One region of the Lentilactobacillus hilgardii genome, then DNA from elsewhere that is predicted to be linked to it. Evidence: riboswitches for the same ligand, from Rfam matches in the RefSeq annotation. Region 1 holds a riboswitch; the other holds the start of a gene.
What was found. A riboswitch is a leader RNA that binds a small molecule or an ion and turns the genes downstream of it on or off. The one in region 1 is predicted to bind thiamine pyrophosphate.
Positions count from the first base shown of each region.

Region 2: linked by a shared signal. The riboswitch ahead of GQR93_RS12075 (ECF transporter S component) and the one ahead of GQR93_RS03865 (thiaminase II/PqqC family protein) in region 1 are both predicted to bind thiamine pyrophosphate.

Region 1 is NZ_CP047121.1:848,273-856,509, forward strand. Features, by position in the region: gene GQR93_RS03850 (DUF5776 domain-containing protein) at 1-37, shown strand, start outside; gene GQR93_RS03855 (SDR family NAD(P)-dependent oxidoreductase) at 206-943, opposite strand; gene GQR93_RS15255 (AbrB/MazE/SpoVT family DNA-binding domain-containing protein) at 1,140-1,301, opposite strand; gene GQR93_RS03860 (hypothetical protein) at 1,638-2,048, shown strand; TPP riboswitch at 2,103-2,193, shown strand; gene GQR93_RS03865 (thiaminase II/PqqC family protein) at 2,276-2,989, shown strand; gene GQR93_RS03870 (hypothetical protein) at 3,416-3,955, shown strand; gene GQR93_RS03875 (hypothetical protein) at 4,180-4,464, shown strand; gene GQR93_RS03880 (phosphatase PAP2 family protein) at 5,017-6,792, shown strand; gene GQR93_RS03885 (arsenic metallochaperone ArsD family protein) at 6,959-7,303, opposite strand; gene GQR93_RS03890 (MFS transporter) at 7,489-8,237, opposite strand, start outside.
Region 2 is NZ_CP047121.1:2,536,763-2,544,999, forward strand. Features, by position in the region: gene GQR93_RS12055 (FAD/NAD(P)-binding protein) at 1-1,185, shown strand, start outside; gene GQR93_RS12060 (LVIS_2131 family protein) at 1,465-2,091, opposite strand; gene GQR93_RS12065 (linear amide C-N hydrolase) at 2,215-3,153, shown strand; gene GQR93_RS12070 (HAD-IIB family hydrolase) at 3,139-3,951, opposite strand; TPP riboswitch at 4,115-4,203, shown strand; gene GQR93_RS12075 (ECF transporter S component) at 4,629-5,219, shown strand; gene GQR93_RS12080 (ABC transporter ATP-binding protein) at 5,235-6,665, shown strand; gene GQR93_RS12085 (energy-coupling factor transporter transmembrane component T family protein) at 6,665-7,318, shown strand; gene GQR93_RS12090 (hypothetical protein) at 7,431-7,745, shown strand; gene GQR93_RS12095 (LBP_cg2779 family protein) at 7,805-8,002, shown strand; gene GQR93_RS12100 (SDR family oxidoreductase) at 8,117-8,237, opposite strand, start outside.

The DNA.
Region 1 (8,237 bases):
TACTGGAAACACCCGATATATTTACATCTATAAGTAATTTTTAGCACAATTTAAAAACTTTTTTAAAGTTAGGCTGACAAAGTATTTCAGCAATGATTACTATAATTAAAGCCCATAAGATCAGTTTTTATCGACTGATGCTATGGGCTTTTAATTTTTGCTAATTTTATTGTTAAGAGAACTTTTTGGTTTAATTTAAACAATGTCACACCATCGTATACCCACCGTCAGCCACAATCTCCTGACCGGTAATAAAACTTGATTTATCCGAAGCCAAGAAGTTCACCACATTGGCAATTTCTTCCGGTTTCCCGAGTCGTTTCATTGGGACGCCCTGCGCAATTTTTGCTTTATTTTCAGCAGGAATGTTTTTTAGAATCGGTGTTTCAACCATGCCGGGATGAACTGAATTCACGCGGATGTGATCGTCTACCAAATCAAGAGCGGCATCCTTTGTCATACCACGAATGGCAAATTTACTGGCACCGTAGGCAATTGTATTGAGGATAGCAATCAAACCACCAATTGAAGAAATGTTGACGATCGATCCTTTGCCCGCACGTTTCATGGAAGGGACAATGGCCTTCATACCGTAAAAGACGGAATACTGATTAATATGGACGACTTTGTCATAATCTTCAGGCGTCATATCGGTAATGGGTTTCATGATGTCGATGCCGGCATTGTTGACGAGAACGTTAAACGGTCCGAAATTGGCTTCACCGGTTTCAATCACCCGTTGCCAATCTGCGACTGACGTGACGTCGTGTTTTAAAAACAAACTATGATCTCCTAATTTTGCTTGGATCGTCTTACCGGTGGTTTCGTTGATATCTGTAAACACAACCCGAGCGCCATTTTGAATAAAATTCTCGACAAATGCTTTACCCATACCACCGGCAGCACCGGTAATCAGTGCCGTTACAGTTGATAGATGAGCCATGTTAGGTCATCCCTTTCTGATAATAGTGATTGTTATTTCACCCTTAGCATACACGTACAGTTGGCTGTTGGCATGGGATTGACTTGGCAATTCTTATTTTGAGAAGTTTACCGGAATTCAAAAAGAGGCGCTGAAATTTCCAGCTCCTCCCAATTAAAGATCTAATGTAATTCTGTATCAAAAACTCAAGAAATGGTTATTCCTGGTAATCATCGGGTGTCTTTTCGATAATAATCTGACCCTGTTCATCGGTCCGAAAAGTCACCTGATCACCAGCTTGGAGAAAATCTGTCTCGCGTAATTCCGCGGACATTGATACTCGACCATTGTTAGAAACTATCTGTACATGTTTTGACATAATAATTCCTCCTTGTAGTCTATGATGTTGTGAACAGCAGTTACATTAAAAGTTTACATGATGTAACTTGTTCATTATTCTAGCATAAGGCGGATTAAGTAGCAATTGATTCATCTTTAATGAATTTTGACGGCGAATACTATGATTCAATGACAATGATAGAAAAAATATTTTTTAACTGTTGGTAAATTTAAACCTGATTTTGCTGGAAAACTGTCAATATTCACCTCCCAATTGTAAAAGATTGTAAAAATCAAAAATTGATGCGCCATTTATGGATTATTGAAGTATAATTCGATTATAAACAAATAATTATTGTTTAGGGGGGTATCAGAATTGAAATTTAGACGATCATTTTTTGCAGTAACGTTGGCAACTTTTGCTGGTGTGGGTGTTTTTGCTGGCTTTAATCAAAGCACTATTGCGGCCAGTTGGCATCGAGGCACACCTAAAGCATTACGTGGAAGTTGGACACACAAGGATAAGGCACCATTGGGATCGGATGCAATAACCGTGACCAGGAACAAGCTTGATTGGGCGAGCAGCGGGATGCAGGCCCATAATATCAGAAATCCCCGGTGGAAGTATCTCGGGAATCGTAAGTATGTGATTGATGGCTATGAAACCTTTCATCCATATACGAAGAAAGGTTTCCATGAAAAAACAGTTCTGGGGCGTCGGGGTCATCATTTGGTTATGTATCGATCTGTGCATTCAAAGTCTGGGACATATTTTCATAGAAGCTAATAAGTGTATCTGATTGTCACCAATTAACTGCTATAAATAAACGAAATAAATATCATTCGTGGTCTAGGGTGCCTTTAATGGCTGAGAAATACCCATGGAACCTGCTGCAGTTAGTACTGTCGAAGGAAGATCGAGTAATTAGCATTACCAGTCCGCTTGAAATGACAAGTGGGCTTTTCTTTTGTCACGACTGGTTCCCCAAACCAGGAATTTTAGGAGGAATCAGTATGTCATTATCTGAAGAAATGATCAAAGAAGCCCGACCATATTTGGTTGCCAGCGAGAAGCATCCTTTTGTTCAGGGCATTATTACCGGGAAATTAACGCCAGCCCAATTACGTTATTATGATGAGCAGGACATCGCATTTGAATACAATGAGGTAGCGGTCATTAGTGCGTTAATCAACAACAGTACAACTACAGACCAAGCTTTGCTGTTTCAAAAACGATTGTCTTTGCAGCTGACGATGTTGCGTGATTGGTTAAAACGGGAACCCAACGACATGACGCATGATTGGGCAAGCCTTAAGCAGATAAAGATTCAGCCGATCAACCAACTTTATCGGCAGCACATGGTCGGTACCATTGCTACCAATGGTGTGCTGCAGATCCTGCCATCGTTTGCGGCGGGTGAGTGGCTTTATATTGAGTTGGGCAAATATATGCAGAATCAAGCCCGGGTGAATGACGAACCGTTTCACAGTTTTTTGACACTTGCCAACCAGGACTTTCTTGGACCGGACGGCTTTATTGAACGCTTCTTCAATATTATCGATCAAGAGGCGAAAACAGCGTCACCTCAGGAACAGAACCAAGCCAAGGATACTTTTCTTAAAAGCTGTTTATTGGAATGGTATTTTTGGGATGCGGCTTATAAGCAGACAACTTGGGATGATTGGCGGACAGTGGCACCTGAGGGACAGGATCAACCGAATTTGTAAATTGGGATTTTGATAGATAGGCCATGATTGAAGGGGAACCTATGGAATCTTTTGTCGCCATATTGATCGATTGACAGGGCAAACATTTCAAGCTCAAGCGCTTGCTTAAAATGACACTTGTATGTATGATTTGGCTGTAAAAGCGGACTGGTGAATCCGGCAGCTAAGTGCGAAAAGCTGAAATGCTGGTCATTCAGGGACTTTTACGTTGCTAAGATTTTTAATTAAATTGGGTACTCAACTCAGATGCGGTAACCCCCCTCAAGCTACATTTGAGACAATACAACGGATCCCCATGCCGGGTTGTGGCATGGGGATCTATTGTTTTTAAGATGTTTCAAAAAATTGAAAATTCACTTTAAAGAAGAAGTATAATTAGTTTTGAAATATGTGGATTAGTTTATAGTAACCATTGAATGATCAATTATGGGGAAAGAAGATAGTGTTAAATTGAAGATTAGTCGAGAATTATTTGTAGGAATGGCGTGTTTTGTAGGCGGAATGGCCTTGTTCACTTATAAACCATCAGAAGTTCAAGCTAAAAAAGTTTATTATACAAATCCTAAGGCATTAAGGGCACATACTTGGTATGGTCATACGAATGCATATAGCGGGAAATGGCTCTATGAAAGAATTCATTTTTCTAAACATACGGTTTATTTCGCCAATAAGATTCATAAAGACGACAAATGGAAAGTAAGCCACATTCCGGCAAAAAGATATGTCATTAGTAAATCTCATGGGTGGTACTTCTTTGGAGCGAAAGCATCAGATGATATTACGACTGTACAGATTAATCGTAGAAAATTGGGTGGTTCCAACCGGCTAGTTCTTAGCGTTTTTGATCAATCCAATGATAAGGGTGGGTATCAGGAACAAGCTCCTTATAAAGTATGGGACTACACAACGAGCCTCGGAACTGCTAAGGGTTGGTATCATAAGATAAATACAGTTCCTTCCATGTAATTATAAGCGTGTAAAGCAAAACATGGTTAAAAGCAATGGATAGCTTCCGGCGGGATTAACCAAGTGAGTTATCAGGATACACATGCCACACTTTTCAACCATTCAAACTCAACGGAGGTGGCGGGTATCCGAATTGGTAAGACTTGGAGAAGTCGAGACGGACCTGTGAGTAGTTGATTTCATTGGATTGTGCTACGGTGTATTGTTGTTAGCCAAAGCCTACCATGAAATCAAAAAAGACTAACCAATCGGCTAGTCTCATTCCCAAGTATCCAAACTCACGATTGCGGGTATCGGAGGGCATTCTGGTACTCATTTTTTCACGAATTATCATACCATATTGGTATCGGGAACACAATTTAAAGGATGTGAGAAGCATGGCTAAACAACCTTATACCAAAGCCCGTCAGCAAGTTAACAAGAAGTGGGACCAAGCCCACAAAGAACAAATACAGTATATTTCCCGACGTTCGCAGGCGCAAGGATTCATCCGCAACTTTGCTACCTAAGATGATTTAGATGAACTTAAAGGATTGATTGCTCAAAGAGAACAGGCATTATTGGACGATTAATCATCTCTCAAACAGTAGATAAGAAAATATAACGTTGACTAATAAAATCCTCTGAATGCTTGATTGGTGTTAAAGGCATGGAAGCTATTTTGATAGTTAATTCTTTTTTACCTTAACAAATGGTGGCTACATTACCGCCAATACGAAATATGTTCACGCTTATAAATAGAAATTAATGAACCTCGTCAACTTAACGGTTGGCGGGATTCTTATTTTTTTAACGTCACTGTACGCTGAGGTCACTTTATACCAGACTGCTGCTTATATTTGTCACTAAATATTTGAACAGATACTAAAGTTACTTTTATCCAAAGAAATTTGTGAGACTTATTGTCATTTTTACGGGTATTTTACAAAGAATTCGTTTTGTTTTTACGCTGCTTTAGTATGCTTAAAGCACCGGCATAACGGGCTTAAACCATTTTTGGGGTATGAAATGATCGGCAAAGTGTTATGTCAAATAAGGATAATCGAGTGGAGGAACGGGTTATGCAGTGGGGCAAAACATCTTTATCAAATCGGGTTTTTAAAGGGTTATTGAGCCTATCATTGGCTGGCGTGACGTTGACAACAAGTCAGGTCGTCACGCATGCGCAGGATACTAGCGATCAAAATTTGGCGGAAGAGCTTGCACCAAAGGCAGCATCGTATGGTTACTATGTCGATTTATATAAAAATAATGTCAAAACTAATTTGGATCCCAACATCAATCCCGGAATCGGTGTGTTTCAAAATACGTTTTCCAATTATTGGTCTGGTGACGGGACCAGGAAGAATCCGACCATTCTCGATGAAAACGTTGAAAAGACCGCTCAGATCACGGCCAATGTTTCCGCTGACGATGCTTTGCGATCATACTTAACCGATCGGCGTGATTCACCATATAATGTGATCAGTGGATTGGGACCATATGCGGATGAGTTTATTCAAAAAAGTGACGCCCACACAAATTACACAAGGTTACCGTCATCACCATTGCCTGCCAGCGACAAGGGCGATGACGGTAACACAACCCCTTGGGCAAGCGAGGATTCTGATTTGGGTCCGGTTGTAAAGTTAATTGATTTAACGGCTAAATCAAACTTTTCGTCTTCGGGAACACCCAAACAATATTTTAAATATATTCGACCATATCGACAAAGTAATCAGGTCAAGGTCCCAAGCGTATTGGCCGATGTTTTTGCGGCTGCCCCACAAGATGACTATGATTTTCCGAGTGGGCACACCACCCAAGGCTTTGAAGCTGGTTTAAGCTTAGCGTATATTTTTCCACAACGATTTCAACAGCTTGTTACGCGCTCGTCGGAAATCGGTTACGACCGGGTTTTGGTTGGACGGCATTCGCCACTTGCGGTAATCGGCGGTCGCATTTTGGGAACGGCTGTCACTGCTTCGGTTTTAAATGATCCGGCCAATAAAGACTTAATTGATCAGGCAAAGAGTAATATCCAAAGTAAATTAACGGCGGACGATGCCAACAGCCAGGATTCCTACGGCGACTATCAAAAAAATTTAAAGGCCTATACGGAACGATTGAACTATGGGTTTGAACCGGTTGGCGACACCAATCAACCGATGCGCGTTCCCAAGGGTGCGGAAGTTCTGCTGAAAACCAGATTCCCATATCTATCTGACCTGCAACGTCGAGAAGTTCTCTATACAACCGGTATTTCATCCGGTTATCCAATGACTGATGATACCGAGGGGTGGGGAAGATTGAACCTGTTTGCGGCTGGAAACGGGTTTGGCAACTTTTTAACGAATACAACGGTTAATATGGATGCCAAACAGGGTGGTTTTAATGCCAACGATACTTGGAAAAGCGATATTGGCGGGAGAGGTGGTCTGACCAAACAGGGAACCGGATCACTGACACTTTTAGGAAACAATGCTTATCAAGGTGATACAGTCATTGAGGCAGGGACGGTGGTTGCTCAAAACGAACATGCTTTGGGTGCTGGAAATTTGAACATCAAAGCGGGTACGCTTCAATTAAGTACTAAAAAGGTTCAAGTTAAGGGCCAGTATCAGGAGTCAAGTTCCGGGACACTTGAGACCGGCACCGGTCAATCTCTGAACGTGAGTGGAAACGCTCATTTGAATGGGAAATTGATTGTTGATGGACGCCAACGGCCAGCACATAGACAGGTCATCTTTAAGGCAGCAAGGATTCAAGGTAAATTTAAGCACGTTCAGCTTAAAGGATTGGCAAAGAATTGGCATTTAAGCTACGACCAACACAAAGTTACGCTGGTTAAAAAATAGGTTTTATTTGGGAACAAAAGGTCAAAATTGATTACAAAAAAACAGCATCAAAATAAAAGCCTTAACACACGCAGTCATTAATACGTGAGTTAAGGCTTTTATTTGATTGGGATAATTATTAGATGATTTGGTAGAATTGACTTATAGTTTAAATTCATGTTCTTGATTATGGGTGCAACTTATTTCTGGTTTCCTCGTCAACTTGAATGGACAACCCATCGATTAAATCTTCTAATTCACTAATTTCAAGGAGTTGACCAATTTTTCTTATCTTTTGATTGACTGTCACAATTGGCAGTGATTTGACGCCATTTTTCTTCAAAATAGCTTGGACGCCACCGTTTTTGATTGCGGAAATATCAGCTGCCGTTTGAATTTGGGTAATATTAAGCGTTTTATCTTTAAAAAAGGCCTTGTGATTGTTTCTGGATTGAGATGTCACCAAACTCCTGAATATATCCAAAAGGGGATCTTTTTCGTTTTGTTTAATAAAATAAGTGATTTCTAGCATTTTTGTCCTCCAGCATTTTCGATAGCGGTGTTAAAATCTGGATTACGAATACGGTTTGCCTTGCATTATGATGCAAGAGTATTAGATGATAAATTATAAATCACAAATCACAAATTACAAATTACAAATCATAAGCCACACAATATACGACTACGTGGTTAGAGGCTTTTGTAAATTTAAGATCATTATTCGCCAAATACTGATGGTTTACTATCAACCAGCAGGCCGAAACTCGTTTGAATAACGACAACGATCAGCATCATCACAATGACGGGCCACCAGCTGGCGATGGCACCGTGTATCAGTCCGGAAAGCAGTGGGCCAACCGCTGCGGCCAGGTAGCCGATGGATTGAGCCATTCCCGAAACAGCTGAAGTTTCGTATGGATTTGCAGTTTTGAGTGAAAATAAAATCATCGACATACTGAAAGCAGAACTGGTTGCGAATCCTAATAGAATGCAAATGATGACGGCAATGGTCATTGAAGCGGTATTTAATAGGAGACCACCTAATCCCAGAATGAATAATCCGAAAATTGTCCAAACCAGTGGCGCTTGTTTTGTTAGCCGACCAGCCAAATTTGGAATGAAGTAAGCTGTTGGTAAAGATGCCAGCTGGAGTAATCCCAGCAGCAGGCTTGCGCGGTTCTGATTGATACCATGGGCGATAAAGATTGACGGCAGCCAAGTCAGAATCGTGTAGAACAAGAATGACTGCAAGCCCATAAACACGGTAAGGTACCATGCCAAGGGTTGGCGCCAAACCGGTTTAAGCTGAGCAGTCGGATTAAATGATGATCGGGAAGACTGCTGCGGATGCTTGCGGCCGCGTGATCCGAACGCGATTAACAAAGTTAAAATGGGGAAAATGACCAGCCATTGAAGCATCGGCTGCCAACCGATTTTTGAGGAAATCGGTGCACTTAATCCGGCAG
Region 2 (8,237 bases), 1.4 Mb from region 1:
GGCTTGAGTTTTAATGATTATATTTCTGAGCTAACACTTGGCCGTGGCGGTCAATTTATGCATAACCACGACGGTAGTCTTTCCTATCAACCATCCGGACGCGAACCAAGAATCATTGCCGGTTCACGTCGTGGGATTCCTTATTATCCAAAAGCCGTTAGTGAAAAAGGATACGGCGAACAGGCCGAACCCGCTTTTCTAACCGATGCCAAAATGGATGCTGCATCAGTTAACGGCAAGTTACCATATGCCAAATTTATCGACTTATTAAAATTAGATATGGCATTAGTTTACTATAGCCTGATGATTGATGAACGTTATCCAAGCAAAAACGCAAGTCAGTTTAAAAAAGACTTTATCGCAGCTGATGACCCAGAAGCCGTTGTTAACGCATTTGGCTTTGATGAAGAAGATCGCTTTGATTGGGATTACATTTTGAATCCATTTAAAGACGTTCAAGCTGTCAGCACCCAGAACTACCAGTCAATTATTCTTAATTGGCTGGATAACGTCACAGTTGATGCTAATAAGGGTTCTAAGACCGGGCCATTGGGCTCATCGCTAGAACTACTACGTGATTTTCGAACCCAAATTCGGCAAATGATTGCTAAAGAACGCCTATCAAACGTTGACTATATCAACGATTTTCTCGGAAAATTCGACAGCGATAATAATTTCCTATCAATCGGCGCTCCTGCCCTTCGAAGCGAACAGCTTTCCGCACTCATTCGAAGTGGTATTGTGGTCATTTTGGCACCGGGAATGGAAGTCAAGGGTGAAAACGGTTGGTTTGTGACCGCTGCGCCTAAACGAAATACCGACAAATTCAAATCATCGACATTGCTTGAGGCCAGAGTTCCGAAACCGGATTTGGATATCAGCGCCAATCCGGTTTTGGAAAACTTAGTGGAAAACGGACGTGCCAGAACCCGCATTCTGCAAGCGGACCAAAAGGAAGTTCGGATGGCATCCGTTGATGTTGATCCAACGACTGACCAATTACTAAATAAAGCCGGCAATATTGAAAATGCGATCTATATTTGGGGACTTTCTTTAGAAGGGCTCAGATACATCACTTCTGCGAGTCCTCGTCCGGGTGTTAATGATCCGGCATTACAGACCGCCGACAAAATTGCGGCAGACGTCCTAAATGTGCCAAGTGCTAAAAATGTTCAAATGAATTAATAACTGACTATTTTCGCTTCGCATAACTCATTAGGCTACAAGAAATGGTACTCTCTCAATCTTTTTTGATTAAGAAGGTACCATTTTTTGTACTGATTATTGTCTTAAATTCCCAAGGAGAACCCAACTGTGAAAGCAAGCATCAATAAAAGAATGATGGGTAGAACGTGAAGCCAAAACCGAAAAATACTCATCAGCATTCAACTCACCCTCATACTTAATCAGAAATAATCAGCTATGATGCACAATTGATTTGTAGCGATTTTTAGTCGTTCGACATCATTTTTCAACTGTCATAAATGACTTATCCGGAATTCGGATTAAATTAAACCGGTCAGCCTGCCGACCCGCATGTAATCCTATTCCGTTGAACCAATTCTTCTTGTATGTCGTTGTGACCGTTCCAACCCATGCGTGTTGATAACGATCATCCAAATGATTCAGCCATTCCTTATTCCACTTGTAAGCTTCGGCCTGAACGTTCAAGTTCGATTTGCCGTAAACCACTGTTGCACTTGTACTGTCTGTCTGGTATTTTCGCCCTTCAACATAGTATGTATATCGTTGAATCGGCTTCCGGCCATTTCCATTATTAACCGTAACGTAATCGGACTGATCGGTCTTGTAACGAATAATCAACGGCTTGTAAGAGTAACTAACACGAACCGCATTCGGATTAAGCTTTTTGACATCCTGGAAAAATGTCGTATAAGACATCCCCCAAAATACCAACAAAAAGACAACCAGTTCGCCACAAGAAATCCAAAAGTTCTGCCAAGTAAATGCTTTCTTTTCTTGAACGATTACTTTTAGGCGTCGACTACGCATATCGTGAACCATCCAAATTAAATAAATGAGTAGAATAAGCCATAAAGCCATTCCAATTAAATTCCAGGTGGATTCCATGTCATTCAATTCCCCTTTTAACAATAATTATGATTTCAGTGTACACTAATATTAAAGAGAGTGCGAGAGATTACGGCGTATCGCACTGTCATTTCGAACACTTAAAACTAACGAGGTGATCCCATGTGTACCAGTTTAACTTTGCAAACTTTAAACCATCATGTCCTGCTTGCCCGAACAATGGATTTTCCGGTCCGGGCAGCTTGGAAACCAGCGCTTATTAATCAAGACTATTATGAAACCGCTTTATCGGGAAAACGTGCCATTCGTTATCCTTATATCGGCGGCGGTCGAACCGAGGAAAATGACCAAATACTGGTTGCCGATGGCGTCAATACCAAAGGGCTTAGTTGCGCGGAATTAATGTTCCCTCTTAAAGCCCATTATTTGGATAAACCGATAGCAGACAAGCTCAATTTAACACCGCAGGATTTTCTCCCCTGGGTACTTGGTGAACACGCCTCGCTTCAAGAAGTCAAAGCTGATTTGGCGCATATCGCCATTATTGGTCAAAACTGGCTGGCCGGCAATGAGATCTTTGCCTTTCACTGGATTTTGGCTGATCAGGCAGGTCAAACCTTACTTATAGAACCAACCATTAAAGGTCTTGAAGTCATCTCCGATTCAATCGGTGTTCTAACCAACTCGCCAACCTATCCGGAACATATGGCACGTTTTGCCAAATCACTTCATACTAATGAGGATTTAACTGAACTATCTCAAAAATCACAACAGATTGTGATGAGCCAGAAGTTTCCTCGAGCAACCAACACACCCACAACCAGATTTTTAGTCACCGCCATTAATAAACTTGGTGCCCAGCCCAGTCGAACACAATTCGAGGCTCGAAACCGACTGTTTAATGATTTGGCGACCGTTGCAATTCCATACAAGCCATCCATGCATCAACACCCCAACTTCAATTATACCCACTATATTTCGATTCTTGATTCAACAGATCAAACCTATTATTTTAGATATCACGATTCAAAACAGGTCTTCAGTTATTCTCTGAGTGACGAGTTGGCGCAACATACCAATCAAAACCTATTCCTCATTTAAATAATGATCAATTTGTTCTTGAACGCCTTGTTCATCGTTGGTTAAATGAGTCACGTGTTCAACTTTAACCAGTAAATCCTGGGCAGCGTTTTTCATCGCATAGCCCTCCCTTGCGGCGTTGACCATCTCAAAATCATTACCGTTATCGCCAAAAGCAGCAACGTCATCAAATGATAGCCGCCAGTCATCAAGCAGTGGTTGAATACCGGTCAGCTTGGTCACACCGGCGTTCATGACATCCAATCCGTTCATCCCCGAAGACGTTGCGCTCAGTCGGCCGCTAAATTGATGATTAAACTCATTTTGTCGTTCAAGTACGCCACCCGTCTCCCATGTGATATCAATCTTATAAATTGAATCAAAAACCAATCGCAGATCTTTGGCAGATTGCATATTTTCGTAAAAATACTTGGACGCTTTAAAACGTTTGGATTGGCTTGGCAGATTGCAATACGTTCCGTTTCGGCCAACCAGGATGATCTCGGCCCCGAAGAAACTTGGCGTTTTTAACATCCAATCCAGTGCCTTTCGGAGTACCAAATGGTCAATAATATCTTCCGAAACAATGACACCGCGTTCGTCAACAACCAACGCGCCGTTATTACAAACGTAAGAAATTGGCCCTGACACGTGTTCAAAGGTTTTTAATAAATGTTGATAATGATTGCTGCTGGCTGAAACAAAATGCATCTGTTTTTGGGCTAATCGATCCAATTCACCTTGAAACCTGTTTTCATCGAATGTCCCCCTTTCATTTAAAAAGGTTCCGTCCATATCACTTGCAATTACTTTAATCACGGCAATTCTCCTGACTATCGTTATTTTTAAATTACGAATATATTATATATTTATCCAAATCATTTACTTAATTGTGTATCCAATAAAAGCTACACCCTTAATTTTAAATGTTTCACTCCGTTTGTAAAACAATTTTATATTTAGTATACTGTTCCTTGATGATACAACTTATCTGGGGTGCCTTTAGGCTGAGAGAAACCCATCGAACCTGATCTGGATAATACCAGCGAAGGGAGCATATTCCGTTGTGCACGAAATGGATTAAGCGTATTGATGAATTTCGAGGCTGGGACATCTTGTCCGAGCCTCTTTTTATTGACTAAAATCGCTTGCGACAGGATTTTTCAGTTTTATTTGCAATTTTTATCTTATTCATGTTATTTTCTCGCCTTATCCGCAACTCCAGTGTAGGGACTATCTTGCTCTTCAAAGCAACGTTCTGCATGTAAGGGATTGATTTCAAAAATCCAAAATCGGGATTTCCCAAATCGACGCCTTATATTCCGGGTGTTAACCGCTTTGAATCGCACACTTTTTAGGACTGCTCTTCAAAGCAACACCACTCCATATAAGGGATCAATTTGAAAAATCCAAAATCGGGATTTCCCAAATCGACGCCTTATATTCCGGGTGTTAACCGCTTTGAATCGCACACTATACTATTTGGAGGTCTTTTTATGGAAAACAAGAGTCAAGCAAGCAACAATCAGCATCAAAGTAAATGGACGTTACGCAACATTATTTTGATCGCCTTGATTGCTATTTTTTGTGGCATTATTTTTTGGGGAATCGGCTTTCTCTATACTGCATTAACGGTCGCCCTCACGCCAATTGGTGCTGCGCCATTTGCCAATGATATTTTGATGGGGCTTTGGTGCATGGCCGGTCCGCTTACCGGATTCATCATCCGAACGGCTGGTTCGGCCTTTCTTGGTGAATTTCTTGGTGCTGCCGTTGAAGTCTTCCTTGGCGGTCAATGGGGCGCCGGTGCCTTTATTTCCGGACTGGTTCAGGGAATTGGTTCCGAACTTGGTTTTACCTTCACCGGCTACAAACGTTACGACTGGGTTTCACTAAATGCTTCAATCTTTACAACCGTTGTTGTAACTTTCGCCTGGGACATGATTAAAAACGGATACGATAAATTTGCATTACCGCTTCTGATCGGACTATTCATCACTCGTTACATCTCAACCTTTATTTTCGGTGGCATTGTCACCAAAATGATCGTTAAGCTGTTGGATCGTAGTAATGCATTTAATCTATAAACAGAGGTTTTAGACATGACTGACGTATCGATTAGCGACTTTACCTATCAGTACCCCAAAAGTGAGACCAAGGTACTAAATGATCTTAATTTAACATTCAAGCACAATCACTTTTCCCTGCTTTCCGGACCATCCGGTAGTGGGAAGTCAACGCTCCTGTACTTTATTGCGGGGCTGTACCCAAGATTTATCGGCAACGATGCGACGGGAACCATCAAATTCGGTGATACAAATATTAAGGAAATTCCCCGAAACCATGTCAGCAACCACGTCGCAATGATGTTTCAAAATCCCAATCAACAATTTGCGATGGATACCGTCATCCACGAGCTTACCTTTGTTCTTGAGAATATTCAAACCCAACCTGATCAAATGGATAAAATAATCGATCATGCCCTCACTTTTTGTGGGATTGAAAAATTAAGGGATCGGATCATCAACACCCTTTCCGGGGGCGAGAAGCAACGGGTTGCACTTTCCTGTATTGTCGCCATGGATGCACCGGTTATTGTATTGGATGAACCTTTTGCCAGTATCGACCCTGATTCCAGAATTGATTTAATCCACAAACTAAAGGAATTACAGGAAAAACACGGCAAAACAATTATTCTTGCAGACCATGATTTGGGAAATTACCAGGGAGTCATTGATGAATTTTATTATTTGGATCCCCAGACCCATCACATTGATTTATTAAATCAAGCGGAATCACAACATTTCTTTGATAACTTTGAATCCACCCAAACAATTGATAAGCAGCTTGCGTTACCACCGAAAGATGATAAGAATTCAGTTATCGAATTACGTCATTTCAAATTGGCACCGCACGATTCTTTGCTCCTACAGCTTGATCATTTTAATTTCTATCGCCAAAAAACGACTTTAATTACCGGTGCCAATGGTATTGGAAAATCAACATTATTTAACGCACTAACCAAGTTATTACCGTATGCCGGAATGATTTCTTACGACGGAAAGAACATTAAAAAGATCAAGCCGTTAAACTATGCTAAGAACGTCACGCTATTGTTTCAAGATGCCGAAAACCAATTTCTAAACGTCACGGTTAAAGAAGAACTGGATCTTTCGTTCTCAAACCGGTTTAACCAAGACTACACTCATGAACAGGTTGAACAAATGCTGACACAATTGGGCATGCAGGGTCGCGATGAACAAGTTGTCTATTCTTTAAGTGAGGGACAAAAAAAGAAACTTCAGATTGTCGAAATGCTGATTATGAACCCACCCGTCCTATTGTTGGATGAGCCATTTAAAGGATTGGATTACAAATCACTGCGATTAATGACCGATTTCTTAGAACTGGCCAAAACAAAGTATGGTCAAACTCAAATCATCATTTCCCATCAATTATCCGGACTGGAAGACTTAATTGATTATCATGCCCATTTTGAAAATCAAAATCTGACTTACCAGGAGGTTATCTAATGAATCCTGGAATGAAATTACTCTTAGTTGTCTTAATAGCCTTGGAAATTTCGTTTACCCAAAGTTTAATTGTCAACATTATCTTAATTGCGATTAGTTTTGTATATGTCATGGTTAAACGGATGAACTTTAAGACATTGTTTCTTCTTATATTCTGGCCGCTTTTTCCGGCTTTGGGCCTATTTGTTTCACAATGGTTGTATGGTTCCGATGGGATCCACTTTGCATGGGTTCTTTTTACACGAATCTACGCCTACGTCTTTTTAGGGGCAACATTCACGTTAACAAGCAGTATCACGGACTTGGCACTGACTTTGGAACAAGACTTTCGCCTACCCTCAAAGTTTGCCTACGGGGTGCTGGCGGCCTTTAACCTGATGCCCAAAATCAGGGAAGAAGTACAAATCATCAAAACATCTGCCTTAATGCGTGGAGAGGTTTTTCACGTTTGGTCTCCCAAGCTCTACTTTAAGGCAATTCTGTCATCCATCCAATGGTCACAGAACTTAGCTGAAGCAATGACTTCCCACGGCTTTGTGGAAGACGAGCCACGGACCCATTACAGGGTTATCCGCATTACAGTCTTGGACTGGGCAATGTTTGCCTTCTTGATTATTGCCGTTCAAGTCATGTTATTCTTTATTCGATATTAGTTTTTAATAGAAATTAAAATTTTCTGACATAATCAAAACGCCCCAGATTTCGCAATTCCTACTTTTGCATTATAATTAATGTAATAGAGAGAAGTGAAAGAGGGCGTTTTTTATGCGGGCAAATCAATTCGCATTTGCGTTTGGCATTTTTGCTTTAATTGTTGGAGCCATTGTTGATCTTTATGGGGTGTTTACTCAATTCGGAACGATTGATAGTGCTCAGGAAGTATTGGTCGGCAGCTTTATTTTGGGAATCGGGTTGGCTTTTCTATCGATCCCCAACCGACTGGAACGTTACATTGTTCAAGGTATTATCGGAATTGGCATCTTTTATTATTTTTATATTCAAAACAATAACATTTGGATTGCCCTGATTATTGCGTTTATTCTGGTGGCCTTATTGGAGTATGGCTTGAAACATCGCTAATTATGTGTTCGTTTCACATATTATTGCTATAATAGGAATATAGTAGCTCGAGTCTTACAATGGAGGAATTTAGAATGGCAGAACAATTTAGCACCTTAGCAGAAGAAATTATCAATTACCAAAAGAAGAACGACATGCCAGACACGCAATTAGCATTCAATTTACGGATTACCGTAGAACGCCTCCACGATATTAAGTCGATGGAATCTCAACCGACACCAGAGGAAAAGAAGCTCATTGAAGACTTTGTGCGTTAAACGTGCAGGAACTATTTGAAATCCTATTTCCCAACATCGCGATGTTAACTAAAAGAAGAGACCTTTTGCAATGTCATTTTGCAAAGGGCCTCTCTTTTGGCTTTTAATGGCTGGTTATTTTTCCGGCGCTTTAAATAACGCTTGTACCTGTTCCTCCAAAGTTGGAACGGGCTTTTGTAATACGTCAGCCAAATCCGTTGTGTCTTCTTCCAAAGCATGATTTCGAATTAATTTT